DNA from 2 places in the Paraburkholderia caribensis genome. Region 2 is predicted to be linked to the other one. Evidence: riboswitches for the same ligand, from Rfam matches in the RefSeq annotation. Region 2 holds a riboswitch; the other holds the start of a gene.
The links. Region 2 has a riboswitch for cobalamin ahead of cobA (uroporphyrinogen-III C-methyltransferase). Riboswitches for the same ligand answer to the same signal wherever they lie in the genome.
Positions count from the first base shown of each region.

Region 1: another riboswitch for cobalamin. It lies ahead of C2L66_RS25570 (CbtB domain-containing protein); the one in region 2 lies ahead of cobA (uroporphyrinogen-III C-methyltransferase).

Region 1 is NZ_CP026102.1:2,012,252-2,016,440, reverse strand. It holds gene infA (translation initiation factor IF-1) at 1-58, opposite strand, end outside; gene C2L66_RS25590 (hypothetical protein) at 190-477, opposite strand; gene C2L66_RS25585 (hypothetical protein) at 991-1,209, opposite strand; gene C2L66_RS25580 (hypothetical protein) at 1,423-1,821, shown strand; gene C2L66_RS25575 (histidine phosphatase family protein) at 1,837-2,412, opposite strand; cobalamin riboswitch at 2,460-2,614, shown strand; gene C2L66_RS25570 (CbtB domain-containing protein) at 2,659-2,883, shown strand; gene C2L66_RS25565 (CbtA family protein) at 2,905-3,675, shown strand; gene C2L66_RS25560 (LysR family transcriptional regulator) at 3,666-4,189, opposite strand, start outside.
Region 2 is NZ_CP026102.1:1,152,244-1,156,432, reverse strand. It holds gene cobW (cobalamin biosynthesis protein CobW) at 1-422, opposite strand, end outside; cobalamin riboswitch at 617-885, opposite strand; gene C2L66_RS21645 (hypothetical protein) at 1,039-1,620, opposite strand; cobalamin riboswitch at 1,905-2,179, shown strand; gene cobA (uroporphyrinogen-III C-methyltransferase) at 2,327-3,064, shown strand; gene C2L66_RS21635 (cobalamin biosynthesis protein) at 3,061-3,480, shown strand; gene cobO (cob(I)yrinic acid a,c-diamide adenosyltransferase) at 3,477-4,079, shown strand; gene C2L66_RS21625 (cobyrinate a,c-diamide synthase) at 4,083-4,189, shown strand, end outside.

The DNA of each region.
Region 1 (4,189 bases), 860 kb from region 2:
TATCGGGTAGTACTTCGTCGACGATGCCGTCCAGTTCAAGCAGTTCTTCTTTCGCCATGCATTACTCCTGGTCGATGAGGGAAGGGTGCGGCGCGCGCGGCGCGCAGCGTAATTTGCGCGGCAGCACGAAGGCTGCCGCGTCGATGCGGTGAGACGATGATGCTGATGCGCGCGTTGCGCTGCGCGAGATCAAAGGTCGGAAACCGTCTGTCCGTCGACCCGGCCGTCGATCACTTGTGCTGCATGCTCCATGCAGGCTATGCGGGCCTTGCCCGCGCCTTCGAACGGCCGGAAATACGACAGGCGGAACACGCGGCCATCGGCGGCGGCGTTCGCGCCGACCCGGCAGATGCGAACCGACGCGTCATAGCCGCTGTCGATCGAATTGCGGTGCGCCACGCCGTTCGCCGTGCGGCGCGGATAGATCAGCGGATGAATTTCGTAGCCCTTGTACGTCTTGATGCCTTGCGTCGTCATATACACAGTCCTGTGATGCGGCTGCCGGCGCGCGTCACTGCAACGGGCAGGCGCGGCGAATAGGCAGCGGGCGGCGCAGCGCCATGGGGCGCGCCGCAATGGAAAAAGTCTCGCGCGAGCCGTATGCGCTGGCTCGGACGCAACCGCGATCAACGCGGAACGGATGGAGAAAAATACGCTGATGCCGCACGGGCAACGAACGTAGCGAATGTCACCCCGTCGGGTTCAGGCGTGCAGCGCGTGGCCGGAGTGACGAAGACCGCCGTGTTGCCGCTGCATGATGTTGCGCGATAACGGGACGGCTGGGATGCAATGCAATCAGTGCAACGCGGCGAAGACGAGAAGACGTTGACGCGTTACGGTGAAGAAGTTGACGGGTGATGCGGGCAGAGCGCTGCGTTAAATATATTATGCCCTAAAAACAGGGCTTTGGGTAGCAGAAACTTTCCCGCGACCGCTTTCGCGGAGCATGCCCGTCTGGCGCGCGGCACCGCGCGCGGCCGCTCGGCGCGCTCAGTCGGCCGTTTGCGTCAAGCGTTTCTGGAGTTCGCGGCTGGCGGCGAGCGGAATGCGCGCATCGTCCCACTTGGCAAGCCATTCGACTTCCTTCGACGTGAAAACCTGGCCGTGGTTGCGCAGCGCGTACTGCAGCGAATCGATGATGTGATTGCGGATGATCTCGGGCGTGCGTGCATCGTCGAGCACGGAACGAAACGCTTCGAGCGTAGCCATCAGTTGCCTCTTTTCGGTGAACGCTTGTGAATGATCTGACTCTTGAGTCTCGTCTTTTATCGCACATCAAAAAGCGCGGTGCCACGCGGTCAAAATTCACGCGGTCAGATGTCCGCAGGCCATGCCGGGTATGCGCTTTGCAACGCGCCCGAGGCGCCTGACGCACTATTCGGCTCGCCATTCCAGACGATTCCAGACAACTCGAGGTCCGCCATGACAATCAGAGCAATCGCGCCGCTCGCGCTATGGACCGTCGCACAACTGGCCGTCGCGGCAACGGGCGATGCATCGTGCGGCGTGCTGGCGGGCGCGGGCGCGTCGGGCGCATCGAGCGTGTCGGCCGCGAGCGGCTTCGCGTTGCGCGACGGCGAGCCCGTCGATTTCATCGCGGGCGGCAAGACGGTGCCGGGCACGCTGCATGTGTTGAAGGACGGCGGCATCTATCGCGCGTACTGGCAGCCGCAAGGCCGCCCCGAGCGCTACGTGCTCGCCAACGCGGGGACGGATGCCGTGCGCCTGATCGCGACGCCGGCGCAGGGCAAGCCCGCCACCGACGGCATGCCTGGCACGACGCTCAATCCGCAGCAGGTGCTGTCGTGTCCGACGCTGTGAGCGCGCGCGGGCGTCTCAGCTTCGACGGTCCGGTGCGGGCCACCACGTCCAGCCGCGCTGATCGCGTTGCAGTTCGACGACGGAAAGGGGCGGCACCTCGATACGCGCGAATCTCGCGGACGGCGCTTGCAGCACATGCATGAGCGCCGCGCGGATCACTCCCGCATGCGTGACGGCGATGACCGTGCCGCGCTGCTCGAACGCATCGAGCCAGCCGCCGACACGCAAGGTCAGCGCATCGAATGATTCGCCGCCATGCGGCGCGGATGACGGATCGCGCGTCCATGTGTCGAGTGCGTTCGTGTCCTCGTTCGCCACGTCGAGCAAACGGCGCCCACGCCAGCGGCCGAAGTCGGCGTCGGCGAGATCCGGTACGATCGTCGCCGCCAGTCCAAGCGCCCGCGCCGTGTCCAGCGCGCACGCAGCGGGGCTGCTGAGCGCGGCATCGGCGTTCAGCAAGCCGGCATGCGATGCGCGAAACGACGTGGCTTCTTCGACCGCGCGGGTATCGAGGGGATCGTCGGCGGGGAACGTGCCCTTGCGTTGCGCGGCCGTCGCCGGGTGGCTGATCAACAACAGGCGTGTGCGCATCGACGGCCTTGGGTCCGGGAAATGGGAAGAAAGAGGGTAAGAAACAGGAGAGCGTTTCGCAGTTTAGCCGTAGAATAGTCGCCACTCGAAGCGCGGAAGCCGGTGCAAGCCCGGCGCGGTCGCGCCACTGTAATCGGCAGCAAATGCGTACACAACAGGCTGTACACAAGCCGGAAGCCAGACCCAAGCTTCGACCTCTCTCATCATTCGACTATCGGGGCGCGTAACCCCAAGGAGATGTCCGTCATGAACGACGCCGTTCTCGACCACGCCGGTCAGACCGATCAACCTGTCATCACCCCCATCCCGCTGCGCGAGCTGCTGCCCTGGATTCTGTTCGGCGGCCTGCTGATGCTGCTCGCGCTCTATTTCGTCGGCGCCGAACAGGGCGCGACTTCGCTGATTCCCGGCATGTACGTGCATGAATTCGTGCACGACGGCCGCCATCTGCTCGGCTTTCCTTGCCACTGATCGCGTAAGGGAGTCATCACCATGGTGGGTAAGTTATTGATGCGAGGGATGCTCGCAGGCATCGTCGCGGGTTTGCTGACGTTCGCCTTTGCGCGCGTGGCAGGCGAGCCGCTCGTCGATACGGCGATCTCGTTCGAAGAAAAGATGCAAACCGCGCACGATCACGGCGACGCCAGCGGCGCTCACGATCATGAAGAAGAACTCGTCAGCCGCGGCACGCAGGCGGGCCTCGGTCTGCTGACGGGCGTCGTCGCATATGGCATGGCGTTCGGCGGGCTGTTCGCGCTGACGTTCGCGTATCTGCATGGACGCGTCGGCCGGCTCGGCGCACGTGCGTTGTCGGCGTGGCTCGCAGTGGGCGCCTATGTCGCCGTCGTGCTGGTGCCGACCATCAAGTATCCGGCGAATCCGCCTTCCGTGGGCGATCCGGAAACCATCGGCATGCGCACGGGGCTGTTCTTCCTGATGATCGTCACGTCGCTCGTCGTGGCGGTGTTCTCGATGAAAGTCCGCAAGCACCTGGTGTCGCGGCTCGGCGTGTGGAACGCGTCGATCGTGGGCGGAATCGTGTTCGTCGCGATCATCGCCGCGATCCAGATCGCGCTGCCGACGGTCAACGAAGTGCCCGAAGCGTTCCCCGCCGTCGTGCTGTGGAAGTTCCGCTTCACGGCGCTCGGCATGCAGGCAATCATGTGGGCCACGATCGGCCTGTTGTTCGGGGCACTGGTCGAGCGCAGCGAACGCATCGCGCGCGCATCGGCTGCATCGGCGCGCAACTCGGCTTATCTGTAACGCTGCTTTTCCGCGTCTGCGCCTGAATGCGCAGACGCGCGGCTCTCTTCCCCGTTTCGTTCCGCTCGCCGCTTCCAGGCAATCTCCAGAAACCGCGCCAGACATGGGTTGCGGTTCGACGGCGACCAGACGAGCATTTGCGAAATCGTCGGCGCGTCGTCGAGCGGTCTGAAGACGACGCCTACGAGTTGCGCCTTGCGCATCGACTCCGGCACCAGCGCGATCCCCACGCCTTCGTCGACGAGACTCAACACTGTCTGCTGCAACTGCACTTCGAAGCGCACATCGGGCGCGAAACCGCCTTGCGCGCAATGATCGACGATGGTCGCGCGCAGGCTCGGCGACACGGCTTCCGACGCCATCACGAACGGCTCGCGCGCGAGCTGCGCGATCTTCAGTTGATGCGCGCAGGCGAGCGGATGCTCGCGCGACAACGCGACGCATAGCGGCTCGGTGAAGATCGCGCGGGTGTCGAGATCCTTGCTTTGCGCGCCCGGAAACATGATTGCGGCGT
Region 2 (4,189 bases):
TCCACGACCGTCACGACGGCATCGACGGTGAAGCTGTTCTTGATGGACGGCCAGTTGAAGGCCTGTACGAGCGGCTTCGGCAGCGCGAGGCCCGACGTTTCAATCAGCACGTGATCGATCTGGTCGCGCCGCTCCACCAGTTGCTCCATGACGGGGAAGAACTCTTCCTGCACGGTGCAGCACAGGCAGCCGTTGGCAAGCTCGTATAGCTGGCCTTCCGTTTCGTTGCCGTTTTCATCGCAACCGATGCCACAGCCCTTGAGAATCTCCCCGTCGATGCCCAGCTCGCCGAACTCGTTGACGATCACCGCGATGCGCAGGCCGCCCGCGTGCTGAAGAATGTGACGCATCAACGTCGTTTTGCCGCTGCCGAGAAAGCCCGTGACGATCGTCACCGGAATCTTGCGCATCTGTGTCTGCATGATGGCTCCGCTGCTCGAAACAGGTTCGAGTGACCTCCGCATTGCGCGCCGTCCGGCATGCGCTTTTGCGAGGCTTCAGTGATACATGGGGACGAAAACGGCGCCGCATGCGCGTCGCGCCACCCGAACGACGGGACGCGCAAGCACACTGCGACACATGAGGAACAGTCGACACGGTGCCGCATCCCCGCAGCATGGCGTCGTTTTCTCGGGCCGGTATCCGGGCTGATGAAAGCGCCGCCTCTCCTTCCCGCGCGAGCGTTTTCGCGCAGTGGATTGTCTGCATGGGCCGCTATTGGACGCACATGCAGCGAGGCCGGCTCTGCATCGTCTGCGCGATGCCTTCACCTACCGTTGCGGGGAGCAGCATAGTTTGGCCGGCGGCTGTGCGCACGGCCCGCTATTTCCCGTTTAACTGCGCGCGCAGAGAGCGCACGCGAGCACCAGAGTGCGTGCGAGTTTAGGCCCGGCGGCAGGTAGCGTCAAGGTGAGACGACGACATCAGGGTTGGCCGATGCCGTCGTTCGGTTGCGTGGATCGCAATAGAGAGGGTCCGCCGGCTGCCGCCCTGCGACAGCCGTGGAGAGGCACGACTCAGTGGAGACTGAGTGTGAAATTAGTGCGCAGTAGCTTGCGGCGTGACTTCGATAGCCGTCGCCGACACGAAAACCGCGTGGATCGTGTCGCCGACGTGCAGATCCTTGAGGTCGAAATCCGGCGTGACCTTGATGACCTGCGTCTCGTAGACACCGCGCAGTGTGAGCAGGCGTTTCGCCGGGTCGATCTTCTGCACGGTGGACAGCGTTTCGACCTGATGCAGCGAGTCCCGGCCGTCCGAGCCGCGCACCGTCACCTGCGCATCGACACGCTCACGGATGCCCTTGCCGGCGGGGTCGACCTTTTCGGCCTGGACGAGCAGTGCATTCTTGTACAGCACGTCGACCTTGTCACCTACGCGCAGCTTGTCGAACCCGGGCATCTTGCCGTCCACCAGCATCGTGACCTCGATGCCGTCCTCGCCCTTCAGCGTGACTGCGCGGGCGCCTGCGTCGATGGCGATGATGCGCGCCTTCAGGTGCACGGGCGGCGCCGCTTCCACGAGCTTATCCGCGTCCCGTGCGAGCGAGTCTGCGGCTTGCACTGAGGTCGCCGTGAGCATGGCCGCCAGCAATACCGACGCAATCGCTGTTATTTTCATGTTGATTTTCTCCCTAAAGTTAATCTGCCGGTTCGACGGCAGATGCAGTCAAAAGCGGTGCCCGGCACCGCCAATCCGGATTGGCGTGAAATTTAATTAGGTATCCGATATTTGATACCGGAAAAACGGTCATTCCACTTCCGGTCACTATAAATGACCACCCTTAGGATTTACTACCGACAACACTTGAAAACAGTTTTCGAACTTCTTGGAACACGGTGAGAATCGTCGTCGGGCGAGCCCGTCGCACGGTCCCGCGCCGCCCGCCGGCAGGGCGTGTGTGCTATCGTATCGGCGCATCTGGTGCCCCGCGCTGGCTCGAAGGCCGGCGGGGTTAAACGGGAAACAGGGAAGCGCCTTCACATCGCGGCCGCAACACGGGCGAACCACGCGAAACATGAAGCCGCCAAGCCTGTGCTGTCCCCGCAACGGTCACGCGGCGAGCGGAATGAAGCATGTTTCGCGCAGTGCGTTCAAGGCCACTGCCTGCCATCCGCAGGTGGGAAGGCGAACGCGATGAGCCGCCAGCCCGGATACCGGCCAGTTGCAAGGGGGCGAGAATCTCATCGCCATTCGCTGGAACCGCGGGAAACGGATACCAGCGCCCACGCGCGGCACCGGCTCGAGCAGCCGTCGCGCGTCACAAGCAACATCGCATGACCTGTCACATTCAAGCGCCTGCCCGTGCAGCGGCGCCCTCCTCGCCATGAGCCGCGCCTGGCTGATCGGCGCCGGCCCCGGCGACGTCGAACTGCTGACGCTCAAAGCCGCGCGCACGCTCGCGCTGGCCGACGTCGTGCTGGTCGACGATCTCGTCAATCCCGAGGTCCTGCAGTTCGCGCGCGACGACGCGCAGATCGTCCATGTCGGCAAGCGCGGCGGACAGCAATCCACACCCCAATCCGAAATCGTCGCGATGATGCTCGATCATCTGCGCGCGGGCCGCAGCGTCGCGCGGCTCAAGGGCGGCGACCCATTCGTGTTCGGCCGCGGCGGCGAAGAGCAACAGGCGCTGCAGGCCGCAGGGATTCACGTCGAAATCATCAGCGGAATCACGGCGGGCATCGCCGCGCCCGCTGCCGTCGGCATTCCCGTCACGCATCGCGACCACGCGCAGGGCGTGATCTTCGTCACCGGCCACGGCGCGGGCGAGCACGAGGCGGACTGGCGCGCGCTCGCCGCCACCCACATGACGCTCGTCATCTACATGGGCATGCGGCGGCTCAACGAGATCGTCGACGCGCTGCTGCGCGCCGGCATGCCGCCCGACACGCCCTGCGCCGCCATCGAATCGGCGACGCGCCCCGAGCAACGCCATGTCCGCGCGACGTTGAGCGAGTTCGTGCAGCGCGTCGCGCAGGCGCAGCTCGGTTCACCGTCGATCGTCGTGATCGGCGGCGTCGCGTCGCTCGCGGCGCCCGTCGATGCCGTGCTCAAGCCATGAAGGCGCTGATCGCGGGCATCGGTTGCCGGCGCGGCGTATCGGCCGAACAGATCGAAGCCGCCGTGCGCGACGCGCTTGGCGGCACGCTGCCGTTCGCGGCGCTGACAGCGGTTGCTTCCGTCGATACGAAAGCCGGCGAGCCCGGACTCATCGCATTCTGCGCACGGCACGCGCTGCCGTTGCAAACCTTCACGCGCGCGGCCATCGCCGCGCTCGATGCACCGGTCGCCCCATCGCCGCATGTGCGCGCGCATCTCGGCGTCGACGGCGTTTGCGAGCCGTGCGCGCTGCTCGCCGCGCCAGGCGGCGAACTGCTCGTGCGCAAACAGACCAGCGACGGCGTGACTGTCGCCATCGCGTGCGCTGCCGCACACCCTCATTCCACCGACACAACCAGAATCAAGGAACATCGATGAAGACCGATCCCGAATCGCATGCACGCATGACGCAGCGCCGCCGCGAAGGCCACGAAAAGAAGCAGGCGCAGGCCAACGTCGAGAAGGGGCTGCTGATCGTCAACACGGGCACGGGCAAGGGCAAATCGACGGCGGCCTTCGGCATGGCCGTGCGCGTGCTCGGCCACGGCATGAAACTCGGCGTCGTGCAGTTCATCAAGGGCGCGCTGCATACATCCGAGCGCGATTTTCTCGGCGCGCAGGCGAATTGCGATTTCGTCACGATGGGCGACGGCTATACCTGGAACACGCAGGACCGCGAAGCCGACATGGCGACGGCGCGCAAGGGCTGGAACGAGGCACGCCGCATGATCGAAAGCGGCGAATACCAGATGGTGATTCTCGACGAGCTGAATACCGTGCTGAAGTACGAATATCTTCCGCTCGAAGAAGTGCTCGACGTAGTGAACGCGCGGCCGCAGATGCTGCATGTCGTCATCACGGGCCGCCACGCGCCCGACGCGCTGGTCGACGCCGCCGATCTCGTCACCGAGATGCGCCTCGTCAAGCATCCGTACCGCGAGCAGCATGTGAAAGCGCAACGCGGCGTGGAGTTCTGAACGATGCCCGCGTGCCCCGCTCTCTTCATCAGCGCGCCGGCGTCGGGCCAGGGCAAGACGACGGTGACGGCCGCGCTTGCGCGGCATCACCGGCGGATGGGGCGTGAAGT